4 regions of the Undibacterium sp. Ji42W genome follow, and region 3 is predicted to be linked to each of the others. Evidence: predicted binding sites of a transcription regulator. Region 3 holds the regulator's gene; each other region holds the start of a gene.
What was found. The regulator sigma-54, encoded in region 3, starts transcription at its own class of promoters, with help from an activator protein. The targets are predictions, from matches to a motif close to TGGCANGNAANCTGCTTT.
Positions count from the first base shown of each region.

Region 1: urtA (urea ABC transporter substrate-binding protein) is a predicted target of sigma-54. The motif match lies at 2,113-2,130, and genes of this name have one in related genera.
Region 2: ACO0LG_RS24125 (pilin) is a predicted target of sigma-54. The motif match lies at 3,175-3,192, and genes of this name have one in related genera.
Region 4: ACO0LG_RS19810 (ANTAR domain-containing response regulator) is a predicted target of sigma-54. The motif match lies at 1,813-1,830, and genes of this name have one in related genera.

Region 1 is NZ_JBMPOV010000004.1:329,023-333,744, forward strand. It holds gene urtB (urea ABC transporter permease subunit UrtB) at 1-715, opposite strand, end outside; gene urtA (urea ABC transporter substrate-binding protein) at 804-2,057, opposite strand; gene ACO0LG_RS10830 (alpha/beta fold hydrolase) at 2,273-2,986, opposite strand; gene ACO0LG_RS10835 (FGGY-family carbohydrate kinase) at 3,025-4,587, opposite strand; gene ACO0LG_RS10840 (glycerol-3-phosphate dehydrogenase/oxidase) at 4,599-4,722, opposite strand, start outside.
Region 2 is NZ_JBMPOV010000012.1:157,491-162,212, reverse strand. It holds gene ACO0LG_RS24140 (ribose-phosphate pyrophosphokinase) at 1-168, shown strand, start outside; gene ACO0LG_RS24135 (50S ribosomal protein L25/general stress protein Ctc) at 283-870, shown strand; gene ggt (gamma-glutamyltransferase) at 1,006-2,751, shown strand; gene ACO0LG_RS24125 (pilin) at 3,235-3,696, shown strand; gene ACO0LG_RS24120 (tetratricopeptide repeat protein) at 3,823-4,722, opposite strand, start outside.
Region 3 is NZ_JBMPOV010000012.1:1,598-6,319, forward strand. It holds gene hpf (ribosome hibernation-promoting factor, HPF/YfiA family) at 637-984, opposite strand; gene ACO0LG_RS23450 (RNA polymerase factor sigma-54) at 1,092-2,582, opposite strand; gene lptB (LPS export ABC transporter ATP-binding protein) at 2,594-3,349, opposite strand; gene ACO0LG_RS23460 (LptA/OstA family protein) at 3,351-3,914, opposite strand; gene lptC (LPS export ABC transporter periplasmic protein LptC) at 3,935-4,579, opposite strand; gene ACO0LG_RS23470 (KdsC family phosphatase) at 4,576-4,722, opposite strand, start outside.
Region 4 is NZ_JBMPOV010000009.1:84,772-89,493, forward strand. It holds gene plsY (glycerol-3-phosphate 1-O-acyltransferase PlsY) at 1-119, shown strand, start outside; gene ACO0LG_RS19800 (cache domain-containing protein) at 216-677, shown strand; gene tsaD (tRNA (adenosine(37)-N6)-threonylcarbamoyltransferase complex transferase subunit TsaD) at 695-1,723, opposite strand; gene ACO0LG_RS19810 (ANTAR domain-containing response regulator) at 1,868-2,536, shown strand; gene ACO0LG_RS19815 (CmpA/NrtA family ABC transporter substrate-binding protein) at 3,049-4,218, shown strand; gene ntrB (nitrate ABC transporter permease) at 4,228-4,722, shown strand, end outside.

The sequences.
Region 1 (4,722 bases), on a different contig from region 3:
TGCCAACAAATTCCATGCGTGCCAGACGTCCATCGATAGCATTCAGGGTATTGGCAGCCTCCAGGCGTATGCTGGCATCGGCTTCGTTGTAACTGCCATCGGGATTCTGTGCCAGCATTTTTTGCAGCACAGGTTTTAAATTGGGGTTGGGGCTGTCCAGCAATGCCTTGACGGCAGCCTTGCGCACCACTGGATCGCTAGCTTGCAAATTGGCAGTGGCAATCAACATTTGCAGACGGGATTTGATTTCGCTATCGTTTTCTTTCAGATAGGCTTTGTTCAGCAAGGGTAATTGTTCTGGCGTTGCTTCTTTTTCCAGCGCAGTGGCGGCGACGAGGCGGGTATTTTTGTCTGGTGAAAATAATCTCAGGCCTGACAGCGCGCTATCCAGCGCGGCACGCAGGCGATTATTGATGGTGATCGCCTCGGCATCCTCCGGCAGCTTTTGCATTTTTCCAGTGCTGAGGTCCTTTGCCTGTTCACCATCAACCAAATAGACTGCGACGTCCTTAGCAAACAAAGTTTCATTTTTCAGTGCAGTCAATACTTCCACCGCCTCTTCATTACCCAAGTCTGCGATGGAATTGACCGCAACAATGCGCGCATCAGGGTCTTCACCCGCCAGTGCCTGCAAGAGCTTGCCATCGATAGCCGCGTGCGCTGCCAGACTGAACACGAACATGACTATGCTCGCGCATACTTTACGAAATATCATAAGCAACCAGGTCAGGGATGGGGAAATCCAGAACAGTACTCAGGGCAATCATCATGTGGACCCTGAGTACTGGCGTTACTTCTTAAAATTACAGTTTCTGCTTGCCCTCATTACCTGGGATGTAAGGGCTCCAAGGTTGTGCACGGATAGGTGTCTTGGTTTTATAAACGACGCTGAACTGACCATCGGCCTTGATCTCGCCTATCATGACTGGCTTGTGCAGGTGATGATTGGTTTTATCCATCGTCAATTCAAAACCGGAGGGTGCCTTGAAAGTCTGCCCGCCCATGGCGGCGATGACTTTGTCCGTCTCTGTGGACTTGGCTTTTTCAACGGCCTGTTTCCACATATACATGCCTACATAAGTTGCTTCCATAGGATCATTGGTGACAACTGTCGCTGCATTAGGCAGTTTTTTGGCGGCAGCATAGTCTTTCCACTTCTTGATGAATTCGGTATTCACCGGATTTTTCACAGACTGGAAGTAATTCCAGGCGGCCAGATGACCCACCAATGGCTTGGTATCGACACCGCGCAATTCTTCTTCACCGACTGAAAATGCGACGACAGGTACATCCGTAGCCTTCAGGCCAGCATTACCAAGCTCCTTATAAAATGGAACGTTGGAGTCACCATTGATGGTGGAGATAACCGCAGTCTTGCCACCTGCTGCAAATTTCTTGATATTGGCAACGATGGTCTGGTAATCAGAGTGGCCGAATGGCGTATAGACCTCATCGATATCCGTCTCCTTGACACCTTTGCTATGCAAGAATGCGCGCAGGATTTTGTTGGTGGTACGTGGGTACACATAGTCAGTACCCAGCAAGACAAAACGCTTGGCACCACCGCCCTCTTTCGACATCAGGTATTCAGTGGCAGGAATGGCTTGCTGGTTAGGTGCGGCACCTGTATAGAAAACATTTTTCTCAAGCTCTTCACCTTCATACTGCACTGGGTAAAACAGCAGGCTATTGAGTTCCTTGAAAACGGGCAGTACAGATTTGCGCGATACCGATGTCCAGCAACCAAACACCACAGATACCTTGTCTTGCGACACCAACTGACGAGCTTTTTCTGCAAACAGCGGCCAGTTGGAGGCAGGATCTACAATCACCGCTTCCAGCTTTTTACCCATGACACCACCCTTGGCATTGATTTCATCTATCGTCATCAGGGCCACATCTTTGAGAGATGTCTCCGAGATTGCCATAGTGCCAGACAGGGAATGCAGAATGCCGACCTTGATGGTATCGGCAGCCTGTGCCTGCGTGAGCCAGCCGGAGGCGGCCAGGGTCATTGCGGCGACAGCAGTTGCTTTCAAAACAGTACGACGTGACATGTTTTCTCCTGATAGTGATGAGGTCATGGAACAAAAAACAAATTTCCATTCACTAATAGCAGATAACGTGCCAACTACCGCATTGCAACAAAACCAGAATAAAACCCAATTTGGTGAAAATTACCAGACAGCAGATTCTGCCAGCAATAAAATCCACATTCCAGTGCATGCTTGCTCTTAATTTGTGCAGAAAGAAAGACTAAAACCAAATGACCTTATTCCTGGTTCTGCAAATTTAGCCGTTTCAAAGTTGGCAACAAGTCTCCAATAAGGGCTGCTACTTCTGTAGCCTTCGTCTGTAATAAAAAATGCGGCGCATCAAACTCATGCAGTAGTGTCGCAGGCAGATAGTCATAAATATCGGTATAAGCAGAAAATGGGACCAGCCTGTCTTGCCTGGCATACAGATAATGCACAGGCACTTTGATACTGGCAAGCTTGTGCCTGTTATCGATCAACAGCACACAACGCATTCTCGCTTTCAGCACCTTTGGTAAAACTGTTGCCAGCGCCTTGACCAATAACTCACGTAGCTCCAGAGTTGAGAATTTACCCAAAAGAAAATAATTGAGTGCTGCAGCTGGAGCCGCTGCCAATGGCAGGTAAGGCAGGACATGCCTGAAATGCGCAAGCCAGGGTTTTGGATTAGAGGCAAAGCTGGCACAAAGAATCAAACCGAGTAAGCCCGGAGGATGGCTGGCTGCAATGGAAATGGCGATGGGGCCAGAAAAGGATTCGCCCAGCAAGATGTAGTCTTCATCTACAGGAAGGTAACACCGCGCTACTGTTTCCAGAGTTGCGTAATCCAGCACCTGATCAACAGGATAACTGGCAACGATCAGTTTACAATACCCACCCGAGGCCTTGCGCAAAGGGTCATAAAGAGTGTCCGTGCCATCCATGCCAGGCAAAAGAACGATAGTCATCATGCTGCTAATCATAGCAGGGCAGACACCACCATGCAGAATCAGTGCATTTTTGGGTATCCAGTAATTTGCTGTATCTCCTTATATAAGGGCTGGAGACGGGCATACATTTTTTGGTAGACGCGGTGATACAGCTCATTGTAGATCTGGTGATGATGAGCGATAGGCTCAAAGGTTTTGCCTATACGTGTCATCTCTTTGATGGCAACATCAAAGCTGGGGTGCAAGCCCAAGCCTACTGCCGCATCAATTGCGGCACCCAGGCCTGATGTTTCGTAGATATGCGGGCGTGAAGTAGGCAAGCCAAAGATATCGGCCGTTAATTGCATGGCGGCGTCACTTTGCGAACCGCCGCCTGAGATACGCAATTCTGTAATCGCTACACCGCTACGCTTTTCTATGCGCTCCTTGCCTTCTCGCAAGGCATAAGCCAGGCCCTCCAGGATAGCGCGGTACATATGTGCACGCGTGTGCACGTCACCAAAACCGATGATGGCCCCTTTGGCTTCTGCACCCGGCACCTTGATACCGGGCGTCCAGTAGGGTTGCAGCATCAGCCCCATGGAGCCTGGTGGTACGGCATTCACCAGTTCATCAAACAAGGCCTCTGGCGAGACACCCTGCTCTGCCGCCTGGAGTTTTTCATGATGACCAAATTGTTCCTTGAACCAGTTGACCATCCAGTAACCACGGAATATTTGTACCTCGGTACTATATGAATTGGGGATCGCCGCTGGATATGGCGGTATGAAGGGTGTCACTTCAAGATATTTTTTGCTGGTGGTATTGATGGTGGCTGTCGTACCGTAACTGAGACAGCCGATATTAGGTTGCTGACAGCCAGCCCCGATCACTTCGCAGGCCTTGTCTGCCGCTGCAGCCAGCAAAGGTGTGCCAGCCAGTATGCCAGTCGCTGCTTCCGCCGCCTGATTGATATGTCCCATCACGGTGCCCGGCGGCACCAGTTCAGGTAAGGATTCTGCCTTTACCGCCAGCGCCTGCCATTTCCAGTCCAGCTTGCCTGCCCATTTCAAACCCTTGTAATCGAAAGGCAGATAACCCACTTGCGAACCTATGGAATCGATGAAGTTGCCGCACAAGCGATAATTCAAATAGCCGGACAACATCAGGTATTTATCCGTCTTGTCCCAGATATCCGGTTGATGTGCCTTGATCCAGTTGGTTTCTGCCTCACCGCGAAAAAAATTAATGGTGCTGGCAACACCTGCCAGCTTGAAGGCTGTCATCCACAAGGGATTAACCGGTGGGACTATATCGGTACGCCTTTGATCCAGCCAGGTAATTGCCGGGCGCAAAGGCAATCCTTGCGTATCCAGATTAATCATGGTGCCGCGCTGCGTAGTCACTGCAACACCATGTACGGTCGATGGTGAAATTCCATGCTCATTCCACAAACGCTGACATGCACTGCAAACGGCTTGCCAATAATCTTCAGGATGATGTTCTGCCCAACCAGGTTGATCTGAAAAATAAGCTTCCAGATGCACCTGGGATTTGGCAACGATATTGCCACGCAAATCAAACAGAATAGCCCTGACGCTTTGGGTACCGTTGTCTATGGAGAGGATATATTGTTTGGACATGATTTTTGATCTTATCTAGGCTGCAGCTGATTTCGCCATTCAGGAATACTACTCTTGTCTGGCAAAGCATAATACTTGCTCCACAATTGCAGATAGGCAGACTGTTCATCTTCCCATCGTTCGTCATCCCACTTC
Region 2 (4,722 bases), 160 kb from region 3:
ATTTCGCAATCACCGCTGGATGAGCTGGTCGTGACAGACACGATTCCACTGACAGAAGCTGCCCGTGCCTGCCCCAAGATCCGTCAATTGTCTTGCGACAGCCTGCTGGCCGAGACTTTCCGCCGTATCACCAAGGGCGAGTCGGTTATCTCGCTGTTCACGGACTAAATCATTTTCCGGCCCTGCCATCTCTTTGATGGCGGGGCTATTTTCTGGGCCCCTGGTCGCGGGGGTTCAATACCGCAAAACAAATCAATGTTTTGCATTTTTTGGAGTAACACCATGAAAGTAATCGCATTTGCACGCAATGTACAGGGGACCGGAGCGAGCCGCCGCCTGCGCCTTGCTGGCCAAACACCTGGCATCATCTACGGCGGTACAGAAGCCCCGGTATCCATCACGCTGGATCACAATGCGCTGTACCATGCATTGAAAAAAGAAGCCTTCCACTCTTCCATTCTGGACCTGGAAGTTGATGGCAAATCAGAAAAAGTATTGTTGCGCGACTTCCAGGTCCACGCCTACAAACAACTGGTTTTGCACGCTGATTTCCAACGCGTAGATCCTAACCAAAAAATCCACGTTAAAGTGCCTCTGCACTTCATCAACGCTGACGTATCCCCAGCAGTGAAACTGTCTGCTGCCGTGATCAGCCACGTTGCTGTTGAACTGGACGTTTCCTGCCTGCCATCGGAATTGCCAGAGTTCGTTGAAGTTGACCTGTCCAAACTGGAAGCTGGTCAATCCATCCACGTATCTCAACTGACACTGCCAAAAGGCGTGACAGCTGTAGTACACGGTGGTGACGCAACTGTTGCTATCGCTGTTATCCCAGCTGGCGCAACTTCTGCAGAAGCTGAAGCAAAATAATTTGCATTTATGCAGATTAGATGAAAGCCGCCTTCGGGCGGCTTTTTTATTTTGTACATGAGGGATACTTTACTCGCATGCCATGTCAGAATTGGTATTACTATTTCTGCTATCAATGATTTCGGAGTTATACGCATGCCCTCCCCCTCCAGCCGCAAGCTATGCCTGAGTCTGCTCGTCCCCCTGTGTTTCGCCGTAGTCAGCCCCGCCAGCCAGGCGCAACTGGCTGCTGGTATCAAATATGACACCAGCTACCCCATCATTAGCCCGGTCTATGCCAAACAAGGTATGGTGGCGACCGAGCAGGCGCTGGCGACTCAGGTTGGTCTGGACATACTCAAGCGTGGAGGCAACGCGGTAGATGCTGCGGTGGCTGTCGGCTTTGCGCTGGCTGTGGTGTTGCCTAACGCAGGTAATATCGGTGGCGGCGGCTTCATGATTATTCATGACAGCAAATCAGGCAAGGATATCGCACTGGATTTTCGTGAGCTGGCACCAGAAAAAGCCAGTCGTGACATGTACCTCGATGCAAAGGGCAATGTCATCTCCGGTAAATCCCTGTATAGTCATCTGGCGGTCGGCATACCCGGCACGGTAGCGGGCATGGACCTGGCTTTGCGCAAATATGGCAGCATGAAATGGAAAGATGTCATCGCCCCGGCGATACGCCTGGCCGACCAGGGTTTTGAGATCAGCCCGCATCTGGCGGAGGTAATAGATTCCAGCAAAAATCAGCTCGGCAAATGGCCAGCCAGCCGCGCAATTTTTTTCAAGGATGGCAAGCCTATGCTCGCAGGTGAGCGCTTGCTGCAAAAAGATCTGGCACAATCGTTGCGCCTGATTGCCGAACAAGGCCCGTCAGCATTTTATGAAGGTGCAGTCGCAAAAAAAATCATTGCTGAAATGCAGCAGCATGAGGGCTTGATTTCTGTCAGTGACCTGAAGAATTACAAGGCAGTGGAACGCATCCCGGTGCGTGGCAATTATCGCGGCTATGACGTGGTCTCCATGCCGCCACCGAGCTCTGGTGGCGTACACATCATACAAATGTTGAACATGCTGGAACATTACCCGCTGAAGGAGCAGGGAGCGAATAGTGCTCAGACGCTGCACCAATTGAGCGAGGTAATGAAACTGGCCTATGCAGACCGTTCTGAATTTCTGGGTGACCCTGACTATTACAAGGTGCCGATCAAAGGCCTGACTTCGCGCGCCTATGCAGATGAACTGGTCAAGAAAATACAAGCTGACCGCGCTACGCCTTCTGCCGACATCAAACCCGGCAAACCCCTGCCCTATGAAAGCGACCAGACCACGCATTACAGCGTCGCTGACAAATTCGGTAACATCGTCGCCACGACTTACACTCTGAACCTGAACTTTGGCAGCGGCATCGTCGCCACGGGCACCGGCATCGTCCTGAACAATGAAATGGATGATTTTTCAGTCAAGGCAGGTGTGCCAAATGCCTTTGGTTTGCTGGGCGGCGATGCCAACGCCGTACAGGGCTGGAAGCGGCCTTTAAGCTCTATGTCACCAACGATCGTACTCAAGGACGGCAAGCCCTTCCTGGTGACGGGCAGCCCTGGTGGCAGCCGCATTATCACGACAACGCTGCAAACCATATTGAATGTCATAGACCATGACATGAACGTGGCCGAAGCCACCATCTCGCCGCGCATACACCAGCAATGGATGCCAGACCAATTGCGCTTTGAAAAAGGCATCAGCATGGACACACTGCGCCTGCTGGAACAAAAGGGACAGGTATTACGCCCGACAGGCACGCTCGGCAAGACCCAGACCATACAAATAGTCCCGCAAGGATTTGCCGGGTATTCAGACCCGCGCAATCCAGATGGTGCGGCCCTAGGGTTTTAAGTCGATCATCACTTGCCAAAGTGACCCGTTGAAAATATCAACTTTTGTTGCATTATTAAAAAAATACTGACCTAAAGTGTAACAATTTCGAAACATGTGCAAATTTTTGTATTACATTGACGTTTTTTGTCATTGACATTTGTCGTTTTAGCATTTTTCAAAATAAAAACTAAAATGACAAGAACATTGTGCCTTATGTCAGAAATTCATCAATATAAGTACAGCACAGGCCGATATTTTCCCATAGCCAAATAGTTTCCCACCATTTCAGGTCGCAAGAATTTCTATTCCTTGCTGACTCTCTAGTTGGCATTTCTCCTGTATCAACAAGGCAAACAATTGCAAGCTAAGAGCAAGAACAATTGTGACCTTAAGCGTTCAGCTTTAGCATACGAGTGGCAATTTTAGGCGCAGTCACATGATTGGCACAAAATTTGCGTCTATACCGTGACTACACTGCTTTTTGCTGCTGAGGAGAAAGAAATGCAAAGTTATTCAACAACAATTCAGCGAGGCTTCACACTCATAGAATTGATGATCGTGGTTGCTATTATTGGCATCCTGGCAGCAATCGCTTTTCCACAATATTCTGATTATGTTTCACGCACGCGTGCGTCGGGTGCGATATCCGAACTCAACAGCCTGAAAAAAGAATTATCCATTTGCTACCAGAATGAAAATGGCTGGGCAAACTGCACAGTCATGGGCAGCAATTCCATTCCCATTGTCATCACGTCAAAATTTTTGACCAATAATGCACCCTCCATTTCTAATGCAGGTGTGATTACGCAAACAACGACAGGCGCTACCACCACCACTGGCGCTGCGTTGAGCATCATATTGTCGCCGTCAATCAGTTCTGGACAAAGTAATATGGTATGGACAAACACAGGCACTGTGTGTGATCCAATTCGCGGTTTGAAACCAGGCCAGGGTGGGTGCTAATATCTGGCATTAAACCTGTCAAGGTTGGAGCAATGCTGAACTTGCACCTCGTACCCTTTTCAATCAAGCTATATATTGTGCTTGATTAAAAAGATGCCAGATTACAAGCCTATTGAGCCACGCTTATTAGCTAGTGTGTTCGCACCATTTGATCCACATGCTACGCAAGGCGGTATCTACTTTAGATGAAAATCCCTCCTCATCCATAAGCTTGCTATGCGTCATTTGCTCGCGCAAATTGTCACGCACTAGCGCAAGCGCACTGGTATTACTGGCAAGTTCTACGACTTTATCGATATATTCCTGCTCGCTTTGCGCTATCCATTCAGGATGATCAATACCTTTCAGGATTGAGCTTCCGAGCAAACCAACACTGGGTCGTCCGGCCAGTGTCACATAGGGCACGCCCATATACAAAGTCTCAAACAGCGTAGTTCCGGAATTGTGCGGGAAACAGTCCAGGCCTATATCGATCTTTCTCAGGGTGTTCCAGGGCGGAGTATCGTATCCTATGTCCAGACGGGACTTGTGTATGCCAAGGGCCGCAAATTTTTCTTCAAGATCCCGGCGCAAATCGGCGTTTTTAAAATTCCCGCTATTGATTAATAATTTTGCGCCTTCTATTTTTTCAAGAATCGCCGCCCATATACGTATGGTGAGATGATTAATCCTGACTGACCTGGTCAGCGTTCCCAGAGTTATGTAACCATTTTTGAGGGCGGGCAGCGGGCTGACCTCTCCCATCCCCTCAGCAGGACGATATGCAAACGATGGCGTCTCCAGGCGCCAGGGCTGCTCTGAAAATACCGCTTCAGCGCCTGGTGGAGCGCAAGTATCATCTGTCAGAAAATAATCAATCGCCTTCAGGCCGGTGGTATAACCATAACCCAGCCATGAAACCTGTACCGGGGCTGGCTTGCGGGCAAATACTTGCAAGCGGTTACTCCCCGTGTGGCCAGCAAGATCAATCAGAATGTCTATGCCGTCAGCCCGGATTCTCTCTGCCAGCTCGTTATCAGACAGACC
Region 3 (4,722 bases):
TAGCCGCCATTTGTGCAGTACAGAAAATGGAAAAAGAAGAGCCGCTGTTTGAGGTGTAGCAGGGGTTTCGTGCAGCATGCTGCACGCCTGCGTAACGGCATGCGCTTGCAAGCGCATGTTCCTAAGGGCAAGGCCGCAGGCGAGTTTCGGATCTTCCCATTTTTTGTACTGCACAAATGGGCACCCCGTAGGGGCGGCTACGCCTGGGTCGCCTTTCTTTGAATACTTACTTTGGCGACGCAAAGAAAGTATTTCGGCTGCCGGGCCGAGACCCGGCTTGTATCCACGGAGAGCAAACGTTTTAGTCAAAGTGCCACATGTAAAAAAACGCCACGGCATACGACGAACGCCGCTGGATTCCAGCCAAAAGCATGCTGGAATGACGTTAATACGCGTACAGGATTGTTGCAAGGCATTCACGCTACGAACGCACTAGCCAGGCGGATTTCAGCTAAATCTATGCTGGAGAGCTAGCCAGGTAGAATGACGGTTAATAAGTATGCGGATTTTCTCAGGGTAATTCAGTTACTGATTGATGTAAATTGTTAACCTCAAAACCATGCACCCAACAAAAAGGACGCCTTTAGCGTCCTTGTTTTGGATGTCCACAACCCTGTCAGGGTAAGGACTGGGGTCTTATGAAGCCGATGCCGGATCAGGTATGTGCTTGATGGCGTCGTGCTGATGGTCTTGCATTTTATCTTTGTGCTTGATGACCTGGCGATCAAGTTTATCTACCAGTGCATCGATTGCCGCATACAGATCATGCGCCAGACTTTCAACGTGGATATCTTTACCGCTGATATGCAGATTAATGTCGGCTTTGTGTCGTTTATCCTTTTCCCGGAGCTTGTCCACCGTCAGGATGACGGCGATATCAATGACCTGGTCGAAATGCCGCCTGATACGTTCTAGTTTGGTATGTACATATTCACGAATTGCAGGAGTTACTTCGACGTGATGTCCACTGATGGTGAGATTCATACTGTGCTCCTATAGTGATGTTGCTTGCTGTAATGATACGCTCTCAGCATTTATTTGCCTTGAGCTAAATCATATATAGCAATTCAAACCGTGATTACAAGGACTGCTTACAAAGATTTACGCAAACTGACTGGGGGGATTTTGAGGGCTTCACGGTATTTGGCAACTGTCCGTCGGGCAATTACCATGCCCTGTTCACCCAGCATGTCTGCAATTTTGCTATCAGAGAGTGGGCTTTTCTGGTCTTCTGCTCCTATCAACTGCTTGATGAGTGCACGTATCGCGGTGGAAGATGCTTCACCCCCTGTTTCCGTCGCGACATGGCTGCCGAAAAAGTACTTCAACTCAAACATGCCATGTGGGGTCAACATGTATTTTTGAGTTGTAACACGGGAGATAGTGCTCTCGTGTAATCCTAGTGTATCAGCAATTTCGCGCAAAACAAGGGGTCGCATAGCAACAGCACCGTGCGTGAAAAAATTGCGTTGCCTTTCGACTATGGCTTGTGCAACGCGCAATATAGTCTCAAAACGCTGGCGCATATTCTTGATCAGCCAACGGGCTTCTTGCAATTGTGCGCCCATGCCAGCTTCGCCACGGTTTTGCTTCATGATGTTGGCATACATGCTGCTTACCCGCAGCCTGGGCATGACATCCTGATTCAACATGACTTGCCAGCCGTTAGTAGATTTTCTGACGATCACGTCTGGCACGACATAATCAGATTCATCGGCAGCAAAAGCAATGCCAGGTCTGGGTTTGCACATCCTGATCACAGTTTGTGCATCGCGCAAATCTTCGTCATCACAGTCGAGGATTTTCTTGAGTTTGGTGAAATCTCTTTGTGCAAATAAAGTCAGTTGTGTTTCAACAATTTGCAATGCCAGCCTGCGTGTGACGAAAGCAACTTTTGGTAAGCGCTTGATTTGCAGGGCCAGGCATTCTGACGGGCTGCGCGCACCGACACCTGCCGGGTCAAAGCTTTGCAGCATGTTCAGGGCAAAAGCCAGTTCTTCTGGTTCTACAAACAACTCCAGTGGCAAACTGGCATGTATTTCATCTAATGTTTCGGTCAGGTAACCATTATTGTCGAGCGCATCGATCATCAACTCGACCAGGGCGCGGTCACGCGGTTCACGCAGGTTCAGGCGCATCTGTTCCAGCAAGTGCTCACGCAGGGTGACATGGGCTGCACCCAGCTGCGGGCGGCCATCTTCATCATCGCCAGATTTGCTGCCATGCTGCACATCATCAAAGCCCCAGTCTTCTTCGCTGGAGGTGGTGCTGTCGTTACTGACGACGGTTTCTGCATCAGCCGGGGCTGGGTCGGCAGACCTGTCGCTGTCGTCTCTTGGCACTGGTGCTTCCATGCCCGCATCGGCAGAAGTGCTGCTGGTATTAATGGCACCATCGGCCAGCAGGCGCACGGCGTGATCGAGGGGATCATCGACGCGTTCCAGCATGGGATTATCGGTCAGCAGCGTCTCCAGCTCCTGATGCAATTCCAAAGTGGATAACTGCAATAATCGTATTGATTGCTGCAATTGCGGCGTTAAGGCCAGATGTTGTGAGGTACGTAGTTGCAGGCTTTGTTTCATGATGATTCCCGTCACATCCGGAAGTGTTCTCCGAGATAAACGCGACGTACAGATTCATTTTGTATGATGTCGTCAGGCTTGCCGCTGGCAAGTACCGCTCCTTGATTGATGATGTAGGCATGATCGCAGATGCCCAGGGTTTCGCGCACATTATGATCGGTGATCAGCACACCTATGCCGCGTTCCTTGAGGAAGCGCACGATGCGCTGGATTTCGATGACGGCGATAGGATCAACACCGGCAAAGGGTTCATCCAGCAAGACAAAGCGTGGGTTGGTCGCCAGTGCACGGGCAATTTCGACGCGGCGACGCTCACCACCTGACAGTGACAGCGCCTGGCTTTCGCGTATTTTTTCTATCTGTAAATCTGCCAGCAGGGCATTGAGCCTTTGCTCAATTTTCTTGGCACCGAGATACTTGCCTTCGCTGTCTTTTTGCAATTCGAGTACAGCGCGGATATTGTCTTCTACCGTCAGCTTGCGGAACACTGATGCCTCTTGCGGCAGGTAAGACAGACCCAGTACGGCACGTTCATGGATAGGCAGTTGCGAGATATTCACATCATCAATCGTGATGTCTCCTGCGTCTGAGGGCACCAGGCCAACGATCATGTAAAACGAAGTAGTCTTGCCTGCGCCATTCGGGCCTAGCAAACCGACTACCTCACCGCTTTTCAATAGCAGTGATACATCGCGCACCACCTGGCGCGCACCGTAACGCTTTTGCAAGCCCTTGACAAGCAAGGTGCTGCTTGACTGTGCTGTCATCTTATTTAGCCTGTTTTTCTGGTTTTGGTTGCAAGGTAATGGTGATATTGCCTGAGCCATCCACATGCTGGCCGCTCGTTGAATTCGTGCCAACAAAAACATCATTCTTGCTGTCATAAGACAAGTATTCACCTTCTTGTTCCTGGGTGACGCGCTTGCCTTCGAGATAGCGTACCTTGGCCTTGGAAATGAATTTGACGATTTCTGTACTCTGGTTATATTCAGCGCGGTCTGCTTCGCCATCAACCCACAAGTCAGGGCCACCATCGCGTTTCTGGCGGAAGGTGACTTTGCGGCCACTGCCACCTGTCAGAACAACAAACTGATCGCCATTCGGGGCTTCGGTCACGACAGCACTCTCAGAAGTGACGGTCAGGGTGCCGCGCACCAGGGACACGCCCTTGGATAATCTGCTGACGCTGGCTTTGCCATCACTGATGCCATACCCTGCTTTGATGATGGTTTCCTTGTTGCTGTCGGCTTTTTCTGCATTGGCAGAAACACAGGCTAGCCCCAGGCAGGCCAGGCTGATCAAGCGTGTGACGCTAAATGATGTTTTGATCATGTGCATAGTCGCTTTCTTGCTTATTTATTCCCGGTTTTGGGAGCTGGTTCACGTTTCTTGAGTTGAATGTAAACCTTGCTCAGCAATTCCAGGCCTTGGGTTGAATTATTGGCAATCATGCCAGTTGCAGTTGAATGCAGTTTGCCGGTCGTGATTGAAACCGGTTTGTCGGTTTTAACGATATCGTCATCCGGCAAGAGCAAAAGATAATCAGACTCCACACGCACGAATTGTGAACTCAGACCCTCGGGTCTTTCCATGCTGACATTGTCATACAGATGAACCATGTCATGCTCACGCTTGGGCGTGGTCAGCGATGATTTTTGCGATACAACGGCGAGTTCAGCACGCAGGTGCAGCGGTGGCCTGTCCTGGTCAAAGCTGTTGATCTGCGGGTGCTTGATTTCTATATTGTCAGTCCGCGGCAAATGCACCAGGCTGTCACCGGTGATGTGGTAATTGGCCTTGCCATTGTTCGACAGCCGGATGAAATTGAATTTCTCCACATAGTAATCCGGCGCTGACCTCGCAGAAGTGCGGTTTTGCTCATCATCTGCATGACGGCGTATGACTTCCATGACCCAGATAGTGCCCATGGTGATTACGCCCAGCAATATCACGGCCAGCCAGATGCGGAAGCGGTCTATGGTCATTTGGGGTTTCATGTCAGATATGCTTGTAAAGCCTGTTCATATTTGCCCTGGGCGCGCAGGATAAAGTCGCAGACTTCGCGCGCAGCCCCCTGGCCGCCACTGGCCTTGGTAATATATTGAACGCGCTGTTGTACTTCGGCATGGGCATTCGGTAC
Region 4 (4,722 bases), on a different contig from region 3:
ATCGCCATAGTCAGAATATCGCGAACCTGATCGCAGGCAAGGAAAGCCGCCTGGGTAGCAAGAAGGCAGCAGTGAAAGAAGACAAAAAAGAAGATAAAAAGCGAGACAAGAAAAAATAAGTCTTAAATATTGTAAATAAATCTAGATTATTCGCTACCCCTCATTTATGCTTAAAAAGCGCCGAGCTTTTTTATTCATAAATGAGGGGTTTGCTTATGCTGACGCGATTTGTGAAACACGGGATGGCAGGCTTGTTCATTCTGGGCTTGATGAATTTTCCGGCCCTGGCAGCAGAGCATGGCAATGCCAATGAGGCCAAGGCCATGGTGCAAAAAGCCATTGATGCGATGAAAAAGCATGGTGTCGAGGCGACTGTAGCCGAGATCAACAAGCGCGATGGTCAGTACCAGGACCGTGACTTATATGTCGTTGTCTATGACATGAATGGCAAAAATCTCGCCCACCTGAATCCCAAGATGGTAGGCAAGGAGATGTTTGACCTCACTGATGTCGATGGCAAATTTTTTATACGCGAGCGTATAGAGCTGGTCAAAGCCAAGGGCAAAGCCTGGCAGGATTATAAATTCGTCAACCCTAAGACCAAGCAGATTGAACCCAAGTCCATGGATGTGGAGAAATTCGAGAGTGTGATCGTCGGCTGCGGTATCTATAAATAGCGCTGCTGTGGATAAAATCAGGCGGCAATCAATTCTTGCAAAGGCCAGCGCGGCTTCACATTGAAACCGTAATCCCTGGTCGCCAGGCCGGGATTGTTTTTGAGACGCATCGCACCGGCAAAGGCGATCATTGCGCCATTGTCTGTACAGAATTCCAGTTCGGGGTAATACACCTGAAAACGCTTCTTTGCCGCTGCGGCATTCAGGGATGCACGTAACTGCTGGTTGGCACCGACACCACCGGCAATCACCAGACGCTTCATGCCACTTTCCTTCATCGCCGTGACGCACTTGGCGGTCAGCACGGCGACGATGGCATCGACAAAACCACGGGCAATATTTGCCTTGTCCTGCTCACAGATATTTACAGGGTGGTTTTTAACAACCGTCAGTACCGCTGTTTTCAAGCCAGAGAAACTGAAGTTCAAGTCCTTGGAATGCAGCATCGGGCGTGGAAACTGATAGGCTGCTGGGTCACCAAACTCTGCCATGCGCGAGATAGCAGGCCCACCGGGATAAGACAGGCCAAGCAGTTTTGCTGACTTGTCAAAGGCTTCACCAGCAGCATCATCCAGGGTTTCTCCCAGTAACTGATAACGACCGACGCCATCGACACGCATTAATTGTGTATGCCCGCCAGAGACCAGCAGGGCGATGAAGGGGAATTCCGGCGGTTGGCTGGCCAGTAAGGGGGACAATAGATGACCTTCCAGATGATGAACACCCAATACGGGCTTATCCAGCGCCATAGCGAGGCCGCAGGCGACCGAGGCACCCACCAGCAAGGCACCAGCGAGTCCAGGACCCTGGGTATAGGCAATCGCATCAATGGCTTGTTTGTCTATTTCTGACTTACTCAGCACTTCTGTCAGCAAGGGCAGGACGCGGCGTATATGGTCGCGTGAAGCCAGCTCTGGCACAACACCGCCATATTCCTGATGCATGGCGATTTGCGAATGCAGGGCATGGGCAAGCAGACCGCGCTCTGTGTCATACAAGGCAAGACCGGTTTCGTCACAGGAGGATTCAACGCCGAGAACTATCATATCTGTTTCTAAGTAAGGAAAAAGCAAGCGAATGACATAGGCATGGCAAGAATGCAAGTGATTGGCCGCTTGTCTTCCAGCACAGGGATTGGTGTGATTCTTGCTATCACTGGTAAACGTAATTATATCTGGCATAGGCCATCAATGCGCGGCAAAGCGAATACTGACGAAGCGGCAACACCAGTATCATCCAGTCTGCGGATTGTGGTGGTGAACACGGTCATCCAGCGTGAAGACGAGTTGCAGGAACACGCCCAGGCACAATTGGCCCGCTCACGCGCCTTGCGTATAGGTTTGCTGCAAGCGGGTTATAACATCATTGCTGTTATTCCTGGCGACATCTACATGAGCGAGCGCATCGCCCAGTTGCAGCCAGACATGATCATTATTGATGCTGAATCTGACTCGCGTGATGTGCTGGAGCACATGGTGATGCTGACCCGTGATGCACCTCGCCCCATCGTTTTCTTTACTGAAGATGGCAACCAGTCGAACATGGCTGCCGCCATGGAAGCTGGGGTCTCGGCCTATGTGGTTGCCGGTTTGCAGTCTGAGCGCATCAAGCCTGTGCTCGACGTTGCCATGGCGCGTTTCAATGCTGATCAAAAGCTGCGTAGTGAATTGTCCGATACCAAGGCCAAGCTGCAAGAACGCAAAGTCATAGAACGTGCCAAGGGGCTGCTGATGGAGCGCCATCATCTTTCAGAAAACGAGGCTTATCAAAAAATGCGCAAGCAAGCCATGGAAAAGAACCTGAAGCTGGTGGATCTGGCGCAGCGCATGCTGGATGTGGCGGATTTGCTCGGTGGCTGAGCCAAGCTTGTGCATGCAAATGGTGCGTTGCGTCATTTGAGTGCGCAGCAACTGGTATTTTTAAGAGGATTTCGCTTCACAGTATTGGCATGAGGAGCTAAGGCCTTTAATTTGAGCTGGCACGGCAATTGCTGTAGCAAAAGAATGTGCCAAAGCTGGTGCTTAAGAAAAATGTGAGTCTGACTAACGGCGGTTACCTCACAAGACAAAGGTGTCTTTCCATCCGGTTTATCCGTGGTGGAACGACACCTTTTTTATTATCGACGGGACTTACGCAAAATTGTCCTGGCAAGGCGTAGCGACGAAGACAGTACTTTACGTACGGCGAGGAGCTAACAACGCAGCCAGGGCGGTTTTGCGTAAGTCTTAATAGAAATTAATTTAGCTGGAGTGCAGACATGTCAAATCAGGAATCTTCTAACAACCTCATCAAGACGCAGGAAGAAAATGAACCTAATTTCAAACGTCGCAGTTTCTTGCAAACTGCTGCACTGGCAAGTGGAGCGGGCATCATGGGCTTGAGTACAGGTGGGGTATGGGCAGCGGGATCAGACAAGCCAGAAAAAGAAGAAGTACACATAGGCTTCATCCCTCTGACTGATTGTGCTTCTGTGGTGATGGCGTCAGTGCTAGGCTTTGATAAAAAATACGGCATCAAAATTATCCCAAGTAAAGAATCCTCCTGGGCCAGCGTGCGTGACAAACTCGTCAATGGCGAGCTGGATGCCGCGCATGTGCTGTATGGCCTGATCTATGGCGTGCAACTCGGCGTAGGCGGGAATAAAAAAGACATGGCCGTGTTGATGACGCTGAACAATAACGGCCAGGCCATTACTTTGTCGAAGAAGCTGGCAGAGAAGGGCGCAGTAGATGGCGCCGGCCTGGCCAAGCTCATGCAGACTGATAAGCGTGAATATACTTTCGCCCAGACTTTTCCTACCGGCACTCATGCGATGTGGCTGTATTACTGGCTGGCTGCACATGGCATCAACCCCATGAAAGATGCCAAGGTCATTACCGTACCACCACCACAGATGGTGGCAAATATGCGGGTCGGTAATATGGATGGCTATTGCGTAGGTGAACCCTGGAACCACAGGGCGATTGCCGATGGCATAGGCATCACTGCGGCAACCACACAAGACATCTGGAAAGATCATCCGGAAAAAGTATTGGGTACCACGTCTGAATTCGTACAGAAATATCCCAACACGGCGCGTGCCATGATAGCTGCGATCCTCGATGCCAGCCGCTGGATAGATGCCTCCTTGTCCAACAAGACCAAAATGGCAGAAACCATTGCTGATAAGTCCTATGTCAATACCTCGGTTGATGTCATCAATCAACGTATTTTGGGACGCTATCAAAATGGCCTCGGCAAGACCTGGGACGATCCCAACTACATGAAATTCTTTAACGATGGTGCAGTGAATTTCCCTTACCTGTCAGATGGCATGTGGTTCCTGACCCAGCACAGGCGCTGGGGTTTGCTAAAGACTGACCCCGATTATCTGGCAGTAGCAAAAGCCGTCAATCGCATTGATATCTACAAGGATGCTGCGACCATGGCCAAGGTATCCGTTCCCAAAGATATTATGCGCAGCAGCAAGCTCATGGACGGTACCGTCTGGGATGGCAAGAACCCTGCTGCCTATGCAGCTTCTTTCAAAATCAAGGCTTAAGGAGTAGTCATGAATACCTTGGTGCAAAGTGCCATGCCCGCGACAGATGATACAGCCAGCGCTGCAACAACAATGACGGAAGTGAAAGTGGCAAAGGAAATCAAACCCAAAACAGAAAAAAAACCTCGCTCGTTCCGGCCTTCTTTTCTGAGTGTGTTGCCGCCTTTATTTGGCATAGGCATGCTGATTTTGATCTGGGAAATCATCGCAATCAAGAACACGACCTTCCCTTCACCATGGGTGACTTTGCAGGAAGCCATCAAGGTATTTTCTGACCCCTTTTATCAAAAAGGGCCAAATGACCAGGGCATAGGCTGGAATATTTATGCCTCGTTAAAACGTGTGGCGGTGGGCTTTGGCCTGGCAGCGGCAGTAGGCATACCGTTGGGGTTTTTGATAGGACGTTTCAAGTTTTTGTCCGGCATGTTCAATCCCATCATCAGCCTGTTGAAACCAGTCTCTCCGCTAGCCTGGTTGCCTATCGGTTTGCTGGTGTTCAAGTCT